3 regions of the Methylobacterium nodulans ORS 2060 genome follow, and region 2 is predicted to be linked to each of the others. Evidence: predicted binding sites of a transcription regulator. Region 2 holds the regulator's gene; each other region holds the start of a gene.
What was found. The regulator LexA, encoded in region 2, represses DNA repair genes until DNA is damaged. The targets are predictions, from matches to a motif close to TGTTCNNNNTGTGTTCNG.

Region 1: the regulator LexA is predicted to act here: its motif matches at 2,324-2,341, upstream of parE (DNA topoisomerase IV subunit B).
Region 3: the regulator LexA is predicted to act here: its motif matches at 3,963-3,980, upstream of MNOD_RS23585 (LexA family protein).

What each region holds. Positions count from the first base shown of each region.
Region 1 covers NC_011894.1:3,412,895-3,419,038, reverse strand. Annotated here, with positions in the region: gene topA (type I DNA topoisomerase) at 1-1,845, shown strand, start outside; gene MNOD_RS15625 (hypothetical protein) at 1,955-2,143, opposite strand; gene parE (DNA topoisomerase IV subunit B) at 2,403-4,457, shown strand; gene MNOD_RS15610 (zinc-binding dehydrogenase) at 5,261-6,144, shown strand, end outside.
Region 2 covers NC_011894.1:7,554,571-7,560,714, reverse strand. Annotated here, with positions in the region: gene MNOD_RS35355 (TetR/AcrR family transcriptional regulator) at 1-210, shown strand, start outside; gene MNOD_RS35350 (DUF1236 domain-containing protein) at 435-770, shown strand; gene lexA (transcriptional repressor LexA) at 1,276-1,998, shown strand; gene MNOD_RS35340 (HD-GYP domain-containing protein) at 2,309-3,391, shown strand; gene ccoS (cbb3-type cytochrome oxidase assembly protein CcoS) at 3,397-3,534, opposite strand; gene MNOD_RS35330 (heavy metal translocating P-type ATPase) at 3,531-5,807, opposite strand; gene MNOD_RS35325 (FixH family protein) at 5,821-6,144, opposite strand, start outside.
Region 3 covers NC_011894.1:5,074,005-5,080,148, reverse strand. Annotated here, with positions in the region: gene MNOD_RS23610 (IS1182-like element ISMno17 family transposase) at 1-1,233, shown strand, start outside; gene MNOD_RS50060 (hypothetical protein) at 1,245-1,367, shown strand; gene MNOD_RS23605 (hypothetical protein) at 1,852-2,073, opposite strand; gene MNOD_RS23600 (hypothetical protein) at 2,332-2,571, shown strand; gene MNOD_RS23595 (NUDIX hydrolase) at 2,879-3,421, opposite strand; gene MNOD_RS23590 (hypothetical protein) at 3,631-3,885, opposite strand; gene MNOD_RS23585 (LexA family protein) at 3,995-4,510, shown strand; partial or broken gene MNOD_RS47045 (Y-family DNA polymerase) at 4,464-4,559, shown strand; gene MNOD_RS23580 (NAD(P)H-dependent oxidoreductase) at 4,675-5,268, opposite strand; gene MNOD_RS23575 (TetR/AcrR family transcriptional regulator) at 5,353-5,949, shown strand.

The DNA.
Region 1 (6,144 bases), 3.6 Mb from region 2:
CTCGCCCCGGCCCAGACCATGCGCATCGCCCAGCGCCTCTACGAGGGCGTCGAGATCGGCGGCGAGACGGTCGGCCTGATCACCTACATGCGGACGGACGGCGTCGACATGGCGCCGGAGGCGATCCAGGACGCGCGCCGCGTCATCGGGGCCGAGTTCGGGGATGCCTACGTGCCCGCCGCGCCCCGCAGCTACAGCGTCAAGGCGAAGAACGCCCAGGAGGCCCACGAGGCCGTGCGCCCGACCGATCTCGGCCGCCTGCCCAAGGAGGTCGCCCGCTTCCTCGAACCCGAGCAGGCCCGGCTCTACGAGCTGATCTGGATCCGCACCGTCGCGAGCCAGATGGAATCGGCCGAGCTCGAGCGCACCACGGTCGACATCGCCGCGCAGGTCGGCCCGCGCCGCCTCGACCTGCGCGCCACCGGGCAGGTGGTGAAGTTCGACGGCTTCCTCACCCTCTACCAGGAGGGCAAGGACGACGAGGAGGACGAGGAATCCCGCCGCCTGCCGTCCATGGCGGCGGGCGAGGCCTTGCGGCGCGAGCGCATCGCCGCGACCCAGCACTTCACGGAGCCGCCGCCGCGCTACTCGGAGGCGAGCCTCGTGAAGCGGATGGAGGAACTCGGCATCGGCCGTCCCTCCACCTACGCCGCCGTGCTGCAGGTGCTGCGCGACCGCGAATACGTGCGCCTGGACAAGAAGCGGCTCGTGCCGGAGGACAAGGGGCGCCTCGTCACCGGCTTCCTGGAGAGCTTCTTCCGGCGCTACGTCGAGTACGACTTCACGGCCGACCTGGAGGAGCAGCTCGACCGGATCTCGAACGCCGAGATCGACTGGCGCGCCGTGCTGCGCGACTTCTGGCGCGACTTCTCGGCGGCGATCGCCGGCACCAAGGAGTTGCGCACCGCGGAGGTGCTGGAGGCGCTCAACCAGCTCCTCGGGCCGCATATCTTCCCGCCGCGTGCGGACGGCGCGAACCCGCGCGCCTGCCCGAACTGCGCGAGCGGGACGCTCTCGCTCAAGCTCGGCAAGTTCGGCGCCTTCGTCGGCTGCTCGAACTACCCGGAATGCAAGTACACCCGGCAGCTCTCGGCCGCGGGAGTCGAGGGCGAGGGGGACGGGAGTTCCGGCGAGGGCGGCCAGCCCGGCCAGCGCGTCCTTGGCGAGGACCCGGCAACGGGCCTGCCCGTGACCCTGCGCGAGGGCCGCTTCGGCCCCTTCGTGCAGCTCGGCGAGGCCTCGGCCGAGAAGGGCGCCGAGAAGCCCAAGCGCTCCTCGCTGCCGCGCGGCCTCTCGCCCGCCGAGGTGTCGCTGGAGACGGCGCTGAAGCTCCTCGCCCTGCCGCGGGAAGTGGCGCGGCACCCCGAGACCGGCGAGCCGATCCTGGTCAATCTCGGCCGCTTCGGTCCCTACGTGCAGCACGGGAAGACCTACGCCAACCTGGGCAAGGGCGACGATCTCCTGGAGATCGGCGCGAACCGGGCGATCGACCTGATCGTCGCCAAGGAGCAGGGGGGCGGGCGGCCGGCGGCCGATCCGGGCCGCGTCCTCGGCAACGATCCCGAGAGCGGGCGCGCGGTCACCGTGAAGGCCGGACGCTACGGGCCCTACGTGACGGATGGCGAGGTGAACGCGACCCTGCCGAAGGGCGCCGACCGCGACGCAATCACGCTCGATGAGGCGCTCAGGCTGATCGCGGCCCGGCGCGAGGCCGGCGGGGGCACCAAGAAGAAGGCGACGACCCGCACGCGCAAGTCCGAGACCGCCGCGAAGCCGGCCGGGAAGGCCACCAAGAAGGCGCCCACCAAGGCGAGCGCGGCCAAGAAGAAGGCAGCCGCCGAATAGAGCATTTTCCGACGAAGCGGATGCCGGCTCGTCGCAGACAATGCGGCACAATCAAAGAGCGAGAGCAGGATCCGTTCCACCATGAACGGATCCTGCTCTAGCCCGGGCGTCAGAGCGCCCAGGCGAGCGTGGCGGCGAGGGCGACCGCCACGGCGGCCCCCGTCGCCGTGGTGGCGAAGCGGCGGGCTGAAAGGTGGGAGACCATCACCGCCTCGTCGAGACAGCCGAAGGCCTGACCGGCGGCGCGCTCGGCGCGCGCAAGGGCGATATGACGCGCATGGCGGGTGGCGACGGTCATCGGCTGGCAACCTCTCGACGGGACCGGGAAGCGTAGCCGTAACGCGTCGATGCCCGGATTGTTCCCGGGGGAGGGGTGCGGAGTGAAGCAATCTTAACGTAACCTGTTTACGAACCCGCGACGGGCTGGGCGCGTGCCGCATGCTCCCACTCCGCCGCGGATCCGTGTTTGGACCCTTTCTGTTTCCGGTTTGTTCCGGTATAGGGAGAGGATGAGTGCGAATGCTGCCAGAGCCGTCCCCCCATCGCGAGGCCGTCGCGTGAACGACGCCGCGCGGGATCTGTTCGGTCCGGGCGCCAAGCCGGCGCCCGTCGACCCCATCGCCGGGCCGAAGCGCCCGAAGCCCGTGGCCGTGCCGCAGCCGGAGCCGACCCCGGAGGCGGGCTACGACGCATCGGCGATCGAGGTGCTGGAAGGGCTGGAGCCGGTCCGGCGCCGGCCCGGCATGTATATCGGCGGCACCGACGAGAAGGCGCTGCACCACCTCTTCGCGGAGGTGATCGACAACGCCATGGACGAGGCGGTGGCGGGCCATGCGAGCTTCATCGAGGTGGAACTCGCGGAGGGCGGGATCCTCACCGTGACCGACAACGGCCGCGGCATCCCGGTGGACCCGCATCCGAAATTTCCGGGCAAGTCGGCCCTCGAAGTGATCATGACCACGCTGCATGCGGGCGGCAAGTTCGACTCGAAGGTCTACGAGACCTCGGGCGGGCTTCACGGCGTCGGCGTCTCGGTGGTGAACGCGCTCTCCGACCTCCTGGAGGTCGAGGTCGCCCGCAAGCAGATCCTCTACCGCCAGACCTTCTCGCGGGGCCTGCCCCAGGGCGGGCTGGAGCAGGTCGGCCCGGTGCAGAACCGGCGCGGCACCAAGGTGCGCTTCCATCCCGATCCGCAGATCTTCGGCGCCCTGACCTTCGAGCCGCGGCGCCTGTTCAAGATGGCCCGCTCGAAGGCCTATCTGTTCGGTGGGGTCGAGATCCGCTGGCGCTGCGCCCCGGCGCTGCTGGAGGGCGTCGCGAACGTCCCGGCCGAGGCCGTGCACCGCTTCCCGGCGGGCCTGAAGGATTATCTGGCGCGGGAGATCGACGGCAAGGAACTCGTCACGGACGGGCTCTTCACCGGCAAGATCACGAAGCCCGGCAGCCACGGCTCGCTCGAATGGGCAGTGGCGTGGCTTGCCAACGACGACGGCTTCTCCTCCTCCTATTGCAACACCGTGCCCACGCCCGAGGGCGGCACGCACGAGAGCGGCCTGCGCATCGCGCTGTTGCGGGGCCTGCGCGACCACGCCGAGCGCGTGGGGCAGGTGAAGCGCATGCAGGCGGTCACGACCGACGACGTGATGGCGACCTGCGCCGCCATGCTGTCGGTCTTCATCCGCGAGCCCGAGTTCCAGGGTCAGACCAAGGACAAGCTCGCGACCCTCGAAGCCTCGCGCATCGTCGAGGCGGCGGTGCGCGACGCCTTCGACCACTGGCTCGCGGCCTCCCCGACACAGGCGAACCGCCTGCTCGACTGGGTCATCGACCGGGCCGAGGAGCGGCTGCGCCGCCGCCAGGAGAAGGAGGTCGCCCGCAAGACCGCGACCCGCAAGCTGCGCCTGCCGGGCAAGCTCGCCGATTGCTCGAAGGCCGGGGCGGCGGGCTCCGAGATCTTCATCGTCGAGGGCGACTCGGCCGGCGGCTCCGCCAAGCAGGCGCGCGACCGCGCCACCCAGGCGGTGCTGCCGCTGCGCGGCAAGATCCTCAACGTGGCCTCCGCCAGCCGCGACAAGCTCGGGGCGAACCAGCTCCTCTCGGATCTGACCCAGGCGCTCGGCTGCGGCACCGGCGCCCATTACCGCGAGGACGACCTTCGCTACGAGAAGGTCATCATCATGACGGACGCCGACGTCGACGGCGCCCATATCGCCTCGCTGCTCATCACCTTCTTCTACCGGCAGATGCCGCGGCTGATCGAGAAGGGGCACCTCTACCTCGCGGTGCCGCCGCTCTACCGGCTGACCCAGGGCTCGAAGAGCGCCTATGCGCGTGACGACCGCCACAAGGAGCAGCTCATCAAGACCGTGTTCAAGAACGGCAAGGTCGAGATCGGGCGCTTCAAGGGCCTCGGCGAGATGATGCCGGGACAGCTCAAGGAGACCACGATGGATCCGGCGAAGCGCACGCTCCTGCGCGTCGCCGTCCTGGAGGAGGCGCGCGAGGCCACGGGCGACACGGTGGAGCGCCTGATGGGCAACAAGCCGGAGGCGCGCTTCGCCTTCATCTCCGAGCGCGCAGCCTTCGCGGACGAGGCGGAGCTCGATATCTGATCCCAACGGTCCAGGATGCCGATGCGTCCTTCGGGCCGTGGGTGTGAGTTCGCCAGCGGCTGCGTCGACGCTGGCGGATAAACCTGAGGCGGCCGCGCGGGCGTCCCTCCTCAGTCCCGCAAGACGGTCGTGGAGGCCAGAACGATCCTTATGCTGAGGCGCTGGCGATCAAAGATCGCACAGGCGATCGAAGATCGCTCAGCCTCGAAGCACCCCGGACCGGTGCTCCCGATCACCCGGAGCTTGGACGAGCGGTCAGGCGTGCTTCGAGGGCCGGCTGCCGCCAGCCACCTCAGCATGAGGGCCGTTCTGGCCTCCACGACCGTCTTGCGGGACTGATAGGGACGGGTCTTGACTTCGTTCGGTGCCGGCCAAACCGACCCTGACGACGGATGAAGCGCCAAATGCGCCCTGCGTCGTCCCGAACCCAAACGACAGATAGTCTCAGAAGGCAAAGCGGAAGCGGCTGAGGTGGGGCATCTCTGTCTGTGAGCCGCACGTACATGACGTGGCCTCGAGCCCCGGGGGCCGCTTCCACCCTGTCATCCGCGAAGAACCGCTACGCACCGGACCGGACGCCTTCCGGCGCGATCAACGCGGCATGTTTCGTCGGTGGCGTCATGCCTCCCTCCGCGTGGTGCGCTCCGGCTGCTCGTTCGTACTGCTGGTCCCTGGCGGCCGGAGCAGGTGAAACGTGATCCTCCGATCGAGGAAGGTCAAGGGAGATTCGGCGGCGAATCGGCTGCTACCATCGGCCTGCGGGCGGCTCGACCCGTCCCGCTTCCGACCTGGAGGAGACGCCGATGCAAAAGCCCGAGATCAGGGTCGCGACCTTCGCCGGACCCGGCGCCGCGCCGGAGATCCGCACCGTCCCCTGGCCCGCCGTGCCGCGCCGGGCCGCGCTCATCAAGATCGGCGCCTGCGGGGTCTGCGGCACGGACCAGCACATCCTGAAGGGCCATTGGCCGAAGCCCTTGCCGTGGCCCTTCACCCTCGGCCACGAGATCGGCGGCGTCATCGTGGAGAAGGGCGACGACTTCACCGCCGACTTCATGGACAAGCCGCTCGCCGTCGGCTCGAAGGTGATGATCCCGCCGCTGATGCCCTGCGGGCACTGCTACTACTGCGTCCATTACCCGGAGCAGGCCAACAAGTGCCTGACGCCGGTCTATTACGGGCGCTATCTCGGCTTCGACAAGGCGCCGCACCTGTGGGGCGGCTTTGCCGAATACGTCTATGTCGATCTCGACATGCTGCCCGGCACCAAGGTGTACAAGCTGCCGGACGACATGAACCTGCGGCTCGGGGCGCTGGCCGAGCCGCTCACTTCGTGCATCCGCGCCTTCAACCGCGCCGTGAAGGCGGGCGGGTTCAGGTGGGGCGATACGGTGGTCATCCAGGGATCCGGGCCGATCGGCATCCTGGCCGTTGCGGCAGCCCAGGAGATGGGGGCGGGCCGCGTCGTCTGCGTCGGCGCGCCGGAGGAGCCGCGGCTTGCCTTGGCACGCAGGTTCGGCGCCGAGGCCACGGTGGACATCTCGGCGGTGACGACGCCCGAGGCGCGCATCGCGCGCGTGCGCGAGATCGTCGGCGGCTTCGGGGCCGACCTCGTGATGGACTGCTCGGGGCATCCGTCCGCAGGGCCGGAGGGGATCGAGTTCCTGCGCGACGGCGGGACTTACGTGGA
Region 2 (6,144 bases):
CGCAATCTGGCACGGGTCGAAGCGCGGCTTGCCCGCGCGGCGGCCGAGGGCGAGCTGCCGCAATCGCTCGACACCGGCGCGCTCGCCCGCCTCGTCCTCACCGTCCAGGGCGGGATGTCACTCCAGGCGCGTGACGGCGCGAGCCGGGCCGAGCTGGAAGCGGTGGCTCGGATGATGATGGCCGGGTGGGATGCGCGCGTCGCGGGCTGAGGGACACTCGGGCCATTGGCCGCGCGGTGCGGCCAGGGCGGGCGGCCAGGGCGGGCTCCGCCTCGCCGACCACGGCCACGATCCTGAATCCGCCACCGTCCACCGGCGCCTCGCCGCTTGCACAGGCCAGCCACGCCCCTCGGAACAAGAGGACACCCTCACCGTTGAACGACCTCGCATTCCCCCTTGGGAAAGATGAACGGTTGTTCAACTTGGAGGTGCTCATGAAGCGCGCATTGTCTGCTGCAGCAGCTCTGACCCTAATCGGAGGGGCCGCTCTCGCGCAGACCGTCACGATCACCGAGGAGCCGGTCGAGATTGCCCCGCCTCAGCGCGTGATCATCAAGAAGTACGTCACCGAGCAGCGCGTGGCGCCCGTGCGCATTCGGGAACGCGTGACGGTCGGCTCGACGCTCCCGGCCGACATCGACCTTCATCCGCTGCCCCCGACCGTGATCGAGGAGAGCCCGCGCCTGAAGGGCTACAGCTACGTGACGTCGGGCGACGACATCTACGTGGTCGAGCCGCGCACCCGCCGCATCATCACCACCATCGACTGACCCCGAACCCGCGCGCTGCCGGACCACGTAAAGCCGCAGCGCCGCCCATGGACCGGGAGCGCGGGCGCGCCCCGGCCCGACCGTAAGCCATCCCGGTCCGGCTGCCAGGTCACGGCCGCCTCCAGGCCGTGCCACGCGATTCACGTCGTGCCCGGCACCGGAGCAATCCCGTTCCCGCCCCGCCCTCATCGTCAGGTCCGCAGGCGCCGCATCGCTCTCGGCAAAGGATTCGTGGCCCCGATCCGGGCCAGCACCGGCTCCATGCCCTTCAGGCCAAGTTGTCGGCGTCCGCTTCCAGCCGCTCCGCACCGCCTGCCAGAACATGCCTCAGATCCCGCTTTGGACCCGCCCGGGAAGCCCGGCCTGACCGGATGGAGAAGCGCCGGCCGAAAGCCGGCGAGCGCGGAGATACCCGACACACCCGCTTGCGGAACACTTGAGGAACGCCTAACATGTTCGCGATTTGTTTCGTATCGCGCATCGGCGCAGGCGAAGAGAGTGCCCCATGCTCACCCGTAAGCAGTTGGACCTGCTCCGCTTCATCCAGCAGCGGATGCGCGAGACGGGGGTCCCCCCGTCCTTCGACGAGATGAAGGACGCGCTCGATCTCAAGTCCAAGTCAGGCATTCATCGGCTGATCACGGCCCTGGAGGAACGCGGCTTCCTGCGGCGGTTGCCGAACCGGGCTCGCGCGATCGAGGTCATTCGGATCCCCGATGCGGTGGTGCCTCCTTCGGGCGAGGTGGTGCGCTTCACCCCCAGCGTGGTCGAAGGCGGACGGACGGCCGCGCCGGCTGCCAAGGCCGCCCCGATGCCGTCCTCCCTCGGTTCCGACGACAACGGACGCTCGATCAGCATTCCGGTGATGGGGCGGATCGCCGCCGGCACGCCGATCTCGGCAATCCAGAGCCAGAGCCGCACGGTGGCGATGTCGCCGGACTTTCTGGCCGGCGGCGAGCATTACGCGCTCGAAGTGCGCGGCGACTCGATGATCGAAGCCGGCATCCTCGACGGCGACCTCGTGGTGATTCGTCGCCAGGACACGGCCAATACCGGCGACATCGTGGTGGCGCTGATCGATGACGAGGAGGCGACCCTCAAGCGCCTGCGCCGCCGCGGCTCCTCCATCGCGCTCGAAGCGGCGAATCCGGCCTACGAGACCCGGGTGCTCGGGCCGGACCGCGTCCGCATCCAGGGCCGCCTCGTGAGCCTCATCCGCAAGTACTGAACGTCGCCCCCGAAACGGGGCGTAAGCCAAGGCCTCCGCATGGCGGAGGCCTTTTTTTGATCCTTACCCAGGGTCATGAGCGAGTTCAGCGGCAACAACGATTCACGCCTTCGTTGCGGAACGGCCTCGATCGGGCGTTGGCGGGACAGGCCCGACGATGATCGACCGCTCCGCGACGCCTCTCATCAATCCACATGCGCCAATCGCCCTCTTTCAAGGGAAAGCTTAACCGATCTATTCGAGGATCGGGCGATCAGCGGTAAGGAGCATGGAGCCGGCTCCTGGGTCGGGAGATCGTGCGGGGCATGCCATGCGGGACGGATTCATCCTGCTGATCACGGACGAGCCGCGGACGGCCCGAACGCTCGCCGGCAGCCTCGCGCGCCTTCTGCCCTGCATCGCCCTGCTCCCGGGCGAAGGCCTGCCGCCGGGCCGGTTCCAGGCGGCGGTGCTCGACGTCGCCCTCGATGACGCCGCCATTCTGGCGGGGATCCGGCGCGCGATGAGCCGCGTGCGTGCCCGCGGCGCCCCCTGCCTCTGTCTCGCCCGGGACCTCAGCCCGGTCACCCTCGCGCGGGCGCGGGCGCTCGGCGCTGCGCAGGTGCTGCCGCCCACCGCCTCCCAGGCCGAGCTCAGGGCGACGCTCCTCGCCTTGATCGAGGCGGAGGCGGAAGCCCGCGCGGCCGAACCGCTGCGGCAGGCCCGTGCGCAGGCCGCGGAAGCCAACGCGCTGGTCTCACGGCTCTTCCAGGCCGCCGCGAACGGCGTGGCCTTGAGCCTCGACGACATCGATGCCGGCACCGAGATCGTCCTGGAGGCCATAGCGGAGGCGGGAATTCGCGCCTGGCTCGACGTCATCCGCACCCACGAGATCGGGGTCTACCAGCACTCGCTCGGCGTGGCCGGCTACGCGGGCGCTTTCGCCGGGCTCCTCGGATTCCGGCGGCACGACCAGGAGCGGCTGGTGCGGGCGGCCCTGCTCCATGATGTCGGCAAGGCCCGGATCCCGCTCGCCATCCTCAACAAGCCGAGCAGCCTCTCCGCAGAGGAGATGGCGGTGATGCGCAGGCATCCGGTCATCGGGGCGGCGCTGCTGGCCCGGCAGCCGGGATTCGATGCCGAGATCCTCGACGTGGTGCGACACCACCACGAGATGCTCGACGGCTCGGGCTATCCCGACGGGCTCCGCGGCGGGGCGATCGGCGATCTCGTGCGGCTCGTGACGATCTGCGACATCTGCTCGGCCCTGACCGAGCGGCGTCCCTACCGCGCTCCGATCGGTCCCGCAGAGGCCTGGGCGGCGATGGACCGGATGGGACAGAAGCTCGACAGGCAGCTCCTTGCGGCCTTCAGGCCGGTCGCCATGGGTCTTGCCGCCGCGGCCGTCCCTTAATTGGATCAATCGTCCGCGAGCATCCGGTGCTCGGCACCATTGATGTCGTCGTACTGGCCGCTGCGCAGCGCCCACAGGAAGGCGCAGAGCCCCATCCCGCCGAGGAAGAGGGCGATCGGGATCATCAGGATGAGGACGTTCATCGGCGTGCTGCCTCCGGCAGGGCGGGCGCCCGGCGCGCCCGCAGGGCGTTGAGCGTGACCACGACGGACGAGCCCGACATGGCAAGCGCAGCGATCAGGGGCGTCAGCAGGCCCGCCGCCGCGAGCGGGATCGCCACGAGGTTGTAGGCGGCCGAGAACCACAGGTTCTGCAGCATGAGGCGCCTGGCGGTCCGGCCGCTGCGCAGCACTGCAAGCACCGGGGCGAGGCTGCGGCCGAGGAAGAGCGCGTCGGCCGCCGCCTGGCTCACGTGAGCGGCGGTGACGGGCGACAGGGAGGCATGGGCGGCAGCCAGCGCCGGGGCGTCGTTGAGCCCGTCCCCCACCATCAGCACCCGGCTTCCCTCGCGCCCGAGCGCCTCGATCCGGCGGATCTTCTCCTGGGGAGTGAGGCCGCCCTGCCACTCGGCGACCGCGAGGGCGTCGGCCACGGCGGCGACCGCCTCCGGACGGTCGCCCGACAGGATCAGCACGCGATAGCCGCTCCGGCGCAGCGCCTGCAGCACCTCGCGCGCGTCCGGCCGCGGCGCCTGCCGCACGCGGAACACGACCGGCGCCGCCTCGCCGGCCCGCAGGCAGATCGCCGAGGCTTCCGGATCGCGGGCGAGCGCCTGCGCCGCCTCGTCCTCGGCCGCGCAGAAGCGGGGCGAGCCGAGCCGGACCGGCACGCCGTCGACCATGGCCCGCACGCCGAGCCCCGCCGCCTCCTCCGCCCCCGGACAGGGCAGGGCGTCCGGCACCGCGGCGCTGAGCGCTGCCGCCATCGGGTGCCGACTCGACCGGGCGAGCCGGGCCCCGAGCGCGAGCGCCGCCGGATCGTAGTGGCCCGCCAGGACCGGCTCCGGCAGGGTCAGCGTTCCGGTCTTGTCGAAGGCGACCGTGTCGATGGCCGCGAAACGCTCGAGCGCGTCGCCGCTGTTGAGGAGCACGCCGTCGCGGAACAGGGCGCCCGCGGCCACCACCTGCACGGCCGGAATCGCGAGCCCGAGCGCGCAGGGGCAGGTGATGATCAGCACCGCCACCGCCGTCATCAGCGCCGCGTGGAACCCGGCCCCCAGCCCGAGCCAGCCCGCGAAGGTCAGCACCGCCGCCGCGTGCACGACCGGCACGTAGAGGCGCGTCGCCCGGTCGGCGAGGACGAGCGCCCGCGACTTCGCCTCCAGCGCCCGCCGCATCAGCCCCTCGACCTCGTCGAGGAGCGTGCCCCGGGTCGCCGCGGTCACCCGCACCGTGAGCGCCCCGCTCGCATTGAGCGAGCCGGCATGGACGGTGTCGCCGGGCCCCGCGGCCACCGGCGCCGTCTCGCCGGTGACGAGGCTGCGGTCGAGCTCCGAGCGGCCCTGCGCGATGATGCCGTCCACCGGAACCCGCTCGCCCGGGCGCACCAGCACCGCATCCCCGGGCGAGAGGTCGGCGAGCAGCACCTCCCGCACCGACCCGTCGGCCCCGATCCACGCCGCATTCTCGCTGCGCAGGGCCGCGAGGTTCTCGGCGAGGGTCTGGGTGCGGCGGCGCATCGTCTGGTCGAGGACGCGGCCGATCAGCAGGAAGAACAGCAGCATGATGGCGCCGTCGAAATAGGCATGGGCCGCGCCCATCGCCGTCTCGACCACCGACATCACCAGGGTCAGCACCACGCCGAGCGTGATCGGGAAATCCATTGTCACGCGGCCGGCGCGCAGGCCCCGGAAGGCGCCCTCGTAGAAGGGCCGCCCTGCATAGGCCGCCGCCGGCAGGGCGATCACCGCCTGCAGCCAGTGGAAGAGGTCACGGTTCTCGGGCGTCATGTCGGAGACGTTGCCGGCCCAGACCGAGATCGCGAGCAGCATCACGTTCATGGAGGCGAAGCCCGCGACCGCGAGCGCTCGGATCAGGCGCTCCGTCTCGCGGGCGGCCGCCGGGTCGCGGCGCTGGCGCGGGTCGAACGGGTGGCCCCGGTAGCCCAGCCCGTCGAGGGCGGCGAGCACCGCGCCGACCTCCGGCGCCGCGCCGGGCGCCCAGGTCACCGAGAGCCGCCGGTCGGTGACGTTGAGCCGTGCCGCGGCAACGCCCGGCAGGGCGCCGACGCCGCGCTCGATCGCGCTCATGCAGGCGGCGCAGCGCACGCCCTCGACCGCGAAGGCGGCGCGGCTCGTCCCGTCGGTCTCGCGAGCCACGAAGGCGGCGTAGTCCCGGGGCAGGGAGGGCCGCGTGTTCGCCTCGCTCCAGGAGGCATGGGCCTCCACATAGGCGAGCGCCGTGTCCGTGCAGCACATCGCGCCGGATCCTTCAGTTCAGCACGACACGGCTGTGGCGGCGGAAGACGCGTCCGGTTGCGTCGGCGACATCCACGACGAGGTTCCACTGGCCGGGGCTCAGGGCCTCGGTTCGGCCCGAATAGGTGCCGGACCCGGTCTCCGTGAGGGCGAGGGCGACGTCCTGACGCTTGTCGGTCGGCCGTTCGAAGCGGGCCTGCAGGGTGAGGCCGGAGAGCGGGGCGGCGTCCCGGTCGCTCAGACGGACCGTGACGGCGACACCCGCGCCCTCCCGGGTCACCTCCTCGGCGAGCTGCCAGCCGCGGGCCGCCTGGGCCCGGGCGAGCCGGATCTCGGC
Region 3 (6,144 bases), 2.5 Mb from region 2:
CCGGAGGCCGCCTTGCGGCTGATGTTGGCTGGCTTCCTGCTCGGGATCGTGCACGACCGGCGCCTGTTGCGGGAGGCGCAGGTCAACCTCGCCATCCGCTGGTTCGCAGGCTACGGCCTGCACGAGGCGCTGCCGGACCACTCGACTCTGACGCGCATCCGCAGCCGCTGGGGGGCCGAGCGCTTCCAGCGCATCTTCCAGCGCACGGTGCAGGCCTGCGTGTCAGCTGGGATCGCCAAGGGCGAGGTCGTGCATGTCGACGCCTCACTGATCCGCGCCGACGTGAGCTGGGAGAGCCTCGTTGCCGAGCACGTGGAAGCCGTGGCCGAGAGCAACAGCGACGCGGCTGCACTCGCCGAGCGCAACGCGAAGCAGACCGGCCGCTATAAGAAGGTCTGCCCGACTGATCCCGATGCGACGATGGCCACGAACGCGCGCAATCGCCGCCTGGAACCTGCCTACAAGCAGCATGCGGTCGTCGATGACGTGCGCGGCGTGGTGCTCGACGTTGAGGTCACCACCGGTGAGCTGAACGAGGGGCAGGTCATCCTAGCGCGCCTGGATGCGACCGCCGCGACGACGGGACAGGCCATCGTCACCGCGACGGCGGACGCGGGCTACGCCTACGCCAAGGTCTACGGCGGGCTGGAGCGGCGCGGCATCGACCCACTCATCCCAACCAAGGCCGAGCCGATCCGCTCGGCCGTGCCGCTGCGCCGCTTCCGCTACGACGCACGCCACAACATCGTGACGTGCCCGCGCGGCAAAATCCTCACGCCTGGCAAGGTCCAGAAGCATGGCCGTTTCTTCGTGGCGCGCAGCCGTGACTGCCGATCCTGTTCGCTGGCGAAGCTCTGTCTTCCCCGCGGGCGCAGTGCCCGCGCGGTGATGATCAGCGCGGACTATCCGGCCCTGTTGCGGGCACGACGGCGGCGCGAACGCTGGTCGGCCGAGGACCAGCGCCTCTACCAGCGCCACCGTTGGCGGTCGGAAGGCTTCCACGGCGAGGCTAAGACGTGGCACGGGCTCGCGCGTGCCGTGCGTCGCGGGCTGGCGAACATGCGCATCCAAGCGTTCCTGACCGCAGCCGCGGTGAACCTGAAGCGCCTCGCGGCTTCGCTTTGGCGTGTCCTGCTCCACTTCTTGGGGCTGCTGGACCTCGTCCGCACGGGAGAAGAGCCCGCCCGGTCCGTTCGGCCGGCCCTCGCGCTGATTGCCATCGTCGGCCGCTGAACCACTGCTCGGTGCCGTCACATGCCGGGTTCTTCAACAGCCCCGCGGTGCAGCGCTGCCGCTACATAACCCTGGAAAGCATCACCCCGATCGGTGATGATCCCCTCGTCAGCCTGTCCAACCTGGCGGCCTGAGCCGGCCCTGCCAGTCACCGTGGTGGACCACCCCACCAGCTACACCACGCCCTGGGACACGACCGAGCGAGGCTGTGGTTGGCCCACCTGCAGCCCTGCTCGCGGAGCCTCGAATGGACGCCCACCAGAATGCGCGCACCCCCCCCGTAGTCGATAGCTCATCGTCACGCGGCTGGCGCAGGGCTGGACGGTGAGTGCGCTGGCGCTGGGGATCAGCAACGCTTCAGGCGCGCGGGCGCACGCTCGCGATAGTGTCGGCTGGCAGGGCCATCGACGAACGTTGATGGAGGTCGTGATGGGCTTGAGAGTACTTGCAATGGCTGCCGCGATGCTCGGCGGCCCCACTTTGGCGGGTGCTGCACAGGCAGCGCCGTTCTCACCCCTGCTGAGCGCGGCTGTGGAGAGCGACACCGTCCAGAAGGTGGATTGGGCCTGCGGGCCGGTCTTCCACCTCAACCCGTGGGGCCACTACAGTCCGAATTGGTTACTGATCATAGACCCCGAACAGGGTGATGGTGTCCCAGCCGAGCCGGTCGGCCTCGGGCCCAAAGTCGTCCACGAAGCGCCGGCAGTTCGCGAGCGTCTCGACCCATTCGTCAGGCCTAAAGCCAGGGCACGGCGGCTGGCCGCCCGACAGGCTGGCGAGCCCGCGGCTCCATTCGAGGATGGTAGGGGAGGGGGCGTCGAGGGTGGGTGAGTCGGGCATGGCGGGACGCTACCCGCGGGCGAGGCGGCGTGCGAGTGCTGCCAAGCCTCACCCGCTCATCCGTATCACCGGAATGCCAGTAGCCTCGGCCCTGCCGATGTAGCAAACCGTCCAGAGCCCGCCCGGCTTACCGCCGCGGCGGGCTTCGTCGTTTCAGGGCTCGGGCGGGCGGATCACCCGATCGTGATCCAGCTTCAAGCTTTGCCATGTCGCTGTCATGCTGCAATGCAACAAGAGGCGGCCAGTAAGAGAGCCACAATGCTCGCCAGCAGTGATCGTCTGATCTCCACCTCGGAGATGCTCGAAGCCCTTGCAGCCGGCGGACGCGCCGTGGCGGAGCTTAATGCTCAAGGCAAGCCGGCTCGCGTCTGCGTGGTCCCTGACGGCCTGTGGATCGAAGGGCGTCAGAAAGGGGCGCTCATTCATGGCCGCGAGCTCCGCACGATGGCGCCCTACCAGCTTGCCCAACGCATCAGGGAGATCGCGAGCAGCTTCTGAGCGTCCGCCGTGGCCTACCCCCTCATCCGGCCACGGCATGTCTCGCACAGCACACCGGCGCGGCGGCCTTCGTCATTACAGCCTACACCACGCGAAAGTATCGTGCCGCCCGGGCAGCCGATGGGCTGCCCTGCTGGGCCATGCACTCAGACACCTTCAGCCCTGCCAGGCGCCGCCACGGCGGACTTTTGATGGTTGGCGGCGGGATTTCCCGGCCGTGCTCGTCGTAGGCGCGACGGGGCTTGCGGCGCCCGTGCAGACGCTCCTCAATTGCCGCAAGATTCAGGACGAACCGGTCGCTCAGTAGCTACCCGGTCATAGACAGGCCCATCATCAGAAGGCCGATATGTGCCGCATTGATGATCGCCCCAGACACTGCAAGATCCTGCGCCTCCTCGCGTGAGACAACGACCACGTCGATGTCTTCAGTCGGTTCAGGATTAGCCTGCCCGAGAACGACGCCGCGGGCGCATACAAGGTGCTGACGGTTGGCATAGCGCGACGGGTCGATGCTCAAGGTCGCCAAGTGAGACAGGTGCCCGCCGCCATACCCGGTCTCCTCCAACAGCTCCCGCGCAGCCACCGCCACAATGTTCTTCTCGCCCGGATCGATCAGCCCTCCCGGCAGTTCGAGGCTCATACCTCCGTAGCCGTGGCGGTACTGGCGCACGAGGACGACCCGCCCCTCCTGCTCCAGTGCGAGCACGTGCACGAAGTCGGGTGACTCGATCACGTAGAAGGGTGAGATGCCTGCACCCGTCGCCGTGACGCAATCGTCGGCCCGGATGCTGATCCAGCGGCTCTCAAGCGGGCGGCTGGACCCACGAACCGACCAAGCTTTCGCGGCCATTACTCTCGTGCTCTCGCAAGTGCGAAGAACTGCCTACGCTCCGAGCGGCGCGGCAGTCCAGAGGCTCCGTGGGGGGATCTCTGGCGCCAATGGCACCGCCAGCAGGATCGCCGTCCGCACTGTCATGCGCCGGGCGGCTTCGCTCATTGCGGGCGGCTGGATCTCCCGGCCGTTCTCGTCATATGCGCGACGGGGGTTGCGGCGAGACATCAGCCGCCCGCTACCATCTCCGCGAAGTCGTCTGGCACCTCGCCGAACTGACCGACGATCGCGACACTCTCCAGCTCGCCCGTCTCATCGTCGGCCACGATCTTGAGCGCCGCCGTCCCGGGCATCCGCTTCGCGATCGCCTCCGCCCGCTTCAGCGCCCCGCTTTCGGTGGGAGCGACATCGCGCGTGCCGGGCCGCAGCTTCTTGCGGTGGATCTCGAACGTCTGAACCACGAACGTCGTACGCATACCCATGCCACTCTCCGTCGCGGGTTCTCCCCGCTCTCCACAGCGACGCCCCGACCGCCTTGACCGGGAACTGTGCGCCTGTTTGTTCTCTTTCTGTTCTAGTGCGGAGGGCGGCGTGAGTCTCTACCGGGTCGGCGAGCAGGCAGCGGACTGGAGTGGGCTGGTGCGCATTCCCTTCATGCGCACCACCCTTTGCGCGGGCTTCCCTTCGCCTGCCGAGGACTTCATTGAGGGCGCCCTCGAGCTCCCCCGCTGGCTCGCGCCCAATCCCGCTGCGACCTTCATCTGGCGCGTCCGCGGCTGGTGCATGAAGGGCGCCGCCATCCATGACCAGGACCTCGCCGTCGTGGACCGCTCCCTTCACCCCAGCCCGGGTGCCGTCGTCGTTGCGGTTGTGCACGGCGAGATGAGCCTCAAGCGCCTCGTCACGCAGGGCATCCGCCGCGCACTCACCTTCGACAACCCTGAGATGCCAGCCTTCGGCCTGGAGGACTTGGAAGAGTGCCAGATCTGGGGGTGCTGCTGCTTTCGATCCGCTGGCACCACGTCCGGCCGAGCACCGTGCGATGAGCCGCGCCATTGCCCTGATCGACGGCAACAGCTTCTACTGCAGCTGCGAAAGGGTGTTTGATCCGCGCCTCACGGGCGTGCCGGTGATCGTGCTGAGCAACAACGACGGCTTCTGTAATCGGGCCTTCGCCGTCAAGCGCTAACCCTCTCGGCGTCTGCCAATGAGCATTTTGGCTGGAAAGAGGACTGTCCGCTTCCGAGGCGCCTCATGGCAAAAGCGGACGGTTACAACTGCTCGCCCGATAGGCGCCGACCGATTTCGAATGCGTTTTGCAGGCCCTCGTTTTCGCTCTCTGAATCCATCGGAAGGAGGAGGTCCAATCCGATCACCCCCATACCGCAAAACCCGAAGATGCCCTCGAGGATCTGCTTCTTGATGGCATCGAGATAGCCTCGCCGGTCGTACGTGCCTCGGTGAGAGCCGCCGACTGCGATGACTTGCCCCTTCAGTCGTCCGAGCAGACGGGTTGTTCCTTTGTCAGGATCATCGATGAACGCCCAACCGGTCGTGAAGACGCGATCGATCCAGCCCTTCATAACGGCGGGCATGGACCACCAATAGATGGGGAACACCAGCACCAAGACGTCGGCCCTATCGAGACGCTGTTGCTCCGCCAGGACGTCGGCTCCGGGTTCGGCTCGACCATCGTAGAAATCGTTGTCGGCGGCGGTGAAGCGCGGATCGAAGCCCTCCGCGATAAGATCCACCACCTCGTACGTATCGTTGTCGCGCGTCTCCAGACCAGCCACGAGCCTGGAGACAACCGCATGGGTGTAGGACGATTTATCGGGATGGGCGGTAACGATAAGCGTATGCATGAGGCTCACTTTGAATGGGTTTTCGAGCGCAGCTCTGCCCTATATACTAATTGTAGGTTACATTCTGTAGGTAAGTTGTCAAGCATGGCAGAACCTGGCTCACCGAAGGCCCGTCAGCGTCTCTCGCGTGAGGATCGCCTGCGGCAACTTGTGGAGATTGCCCGACAGATCGTCAGGGACGAGGGAGCTGACGCTCTGACGCTTGGGCGCTTAGCAGAGCGGGCAGGCGTCTCGCGACCCGTCGTCTATGATCACTTTGAGACGCGTAATGGCCTGCTGAAGGCGCTTTATGAGGACTACGATGCAAGGCGAATGGCCGTTCTCCAAGCAGCCTTGGTAGCATCCCCTGCGACGTTGGCAGATCGTGCGAAGGTCATCGCGGAGACCTACGTCGAGTGCGTGCTCACGGAAGGCACCGACATTCCGGGGGTAGCGGCCGCTCTTGCTGGATCCCCGGAACTGGAAGCCTTCCGCCGCGGATACCAGGGACGCTTCATCGCGCGCTGCCGCACCGAACTCGAACCATTCCTGAATGGAAAATCCATCGCTCCAGCTAAGCTTTGGGCCATGCTCGGCGCGGCTGACGCGCTTTCCGAAGCGGTGCTTCGTCGCGACCTAGCTAAGAGCGAGGCGGAAGCGGAACTGGTTCGAATGATTTCGTCGATCAGCAGCGCGCCATAAGCTGGCGCTTACACTTGCGTCGGCGCGTCCTGCTCAAAGTCATAATGCGCGAGGCGACGTCCGCTTTTGGGAACCCGCAGCACGCTTACAAATGCCTGGGTTGGGTCGAAAGTTCGCGTTCCCCGTTCGCGCCACAGGCGCGCTCGGAGTTCGGTCATCGCATGGTCTGGTCTCGCCTTCACGGAGCTCTTGGCT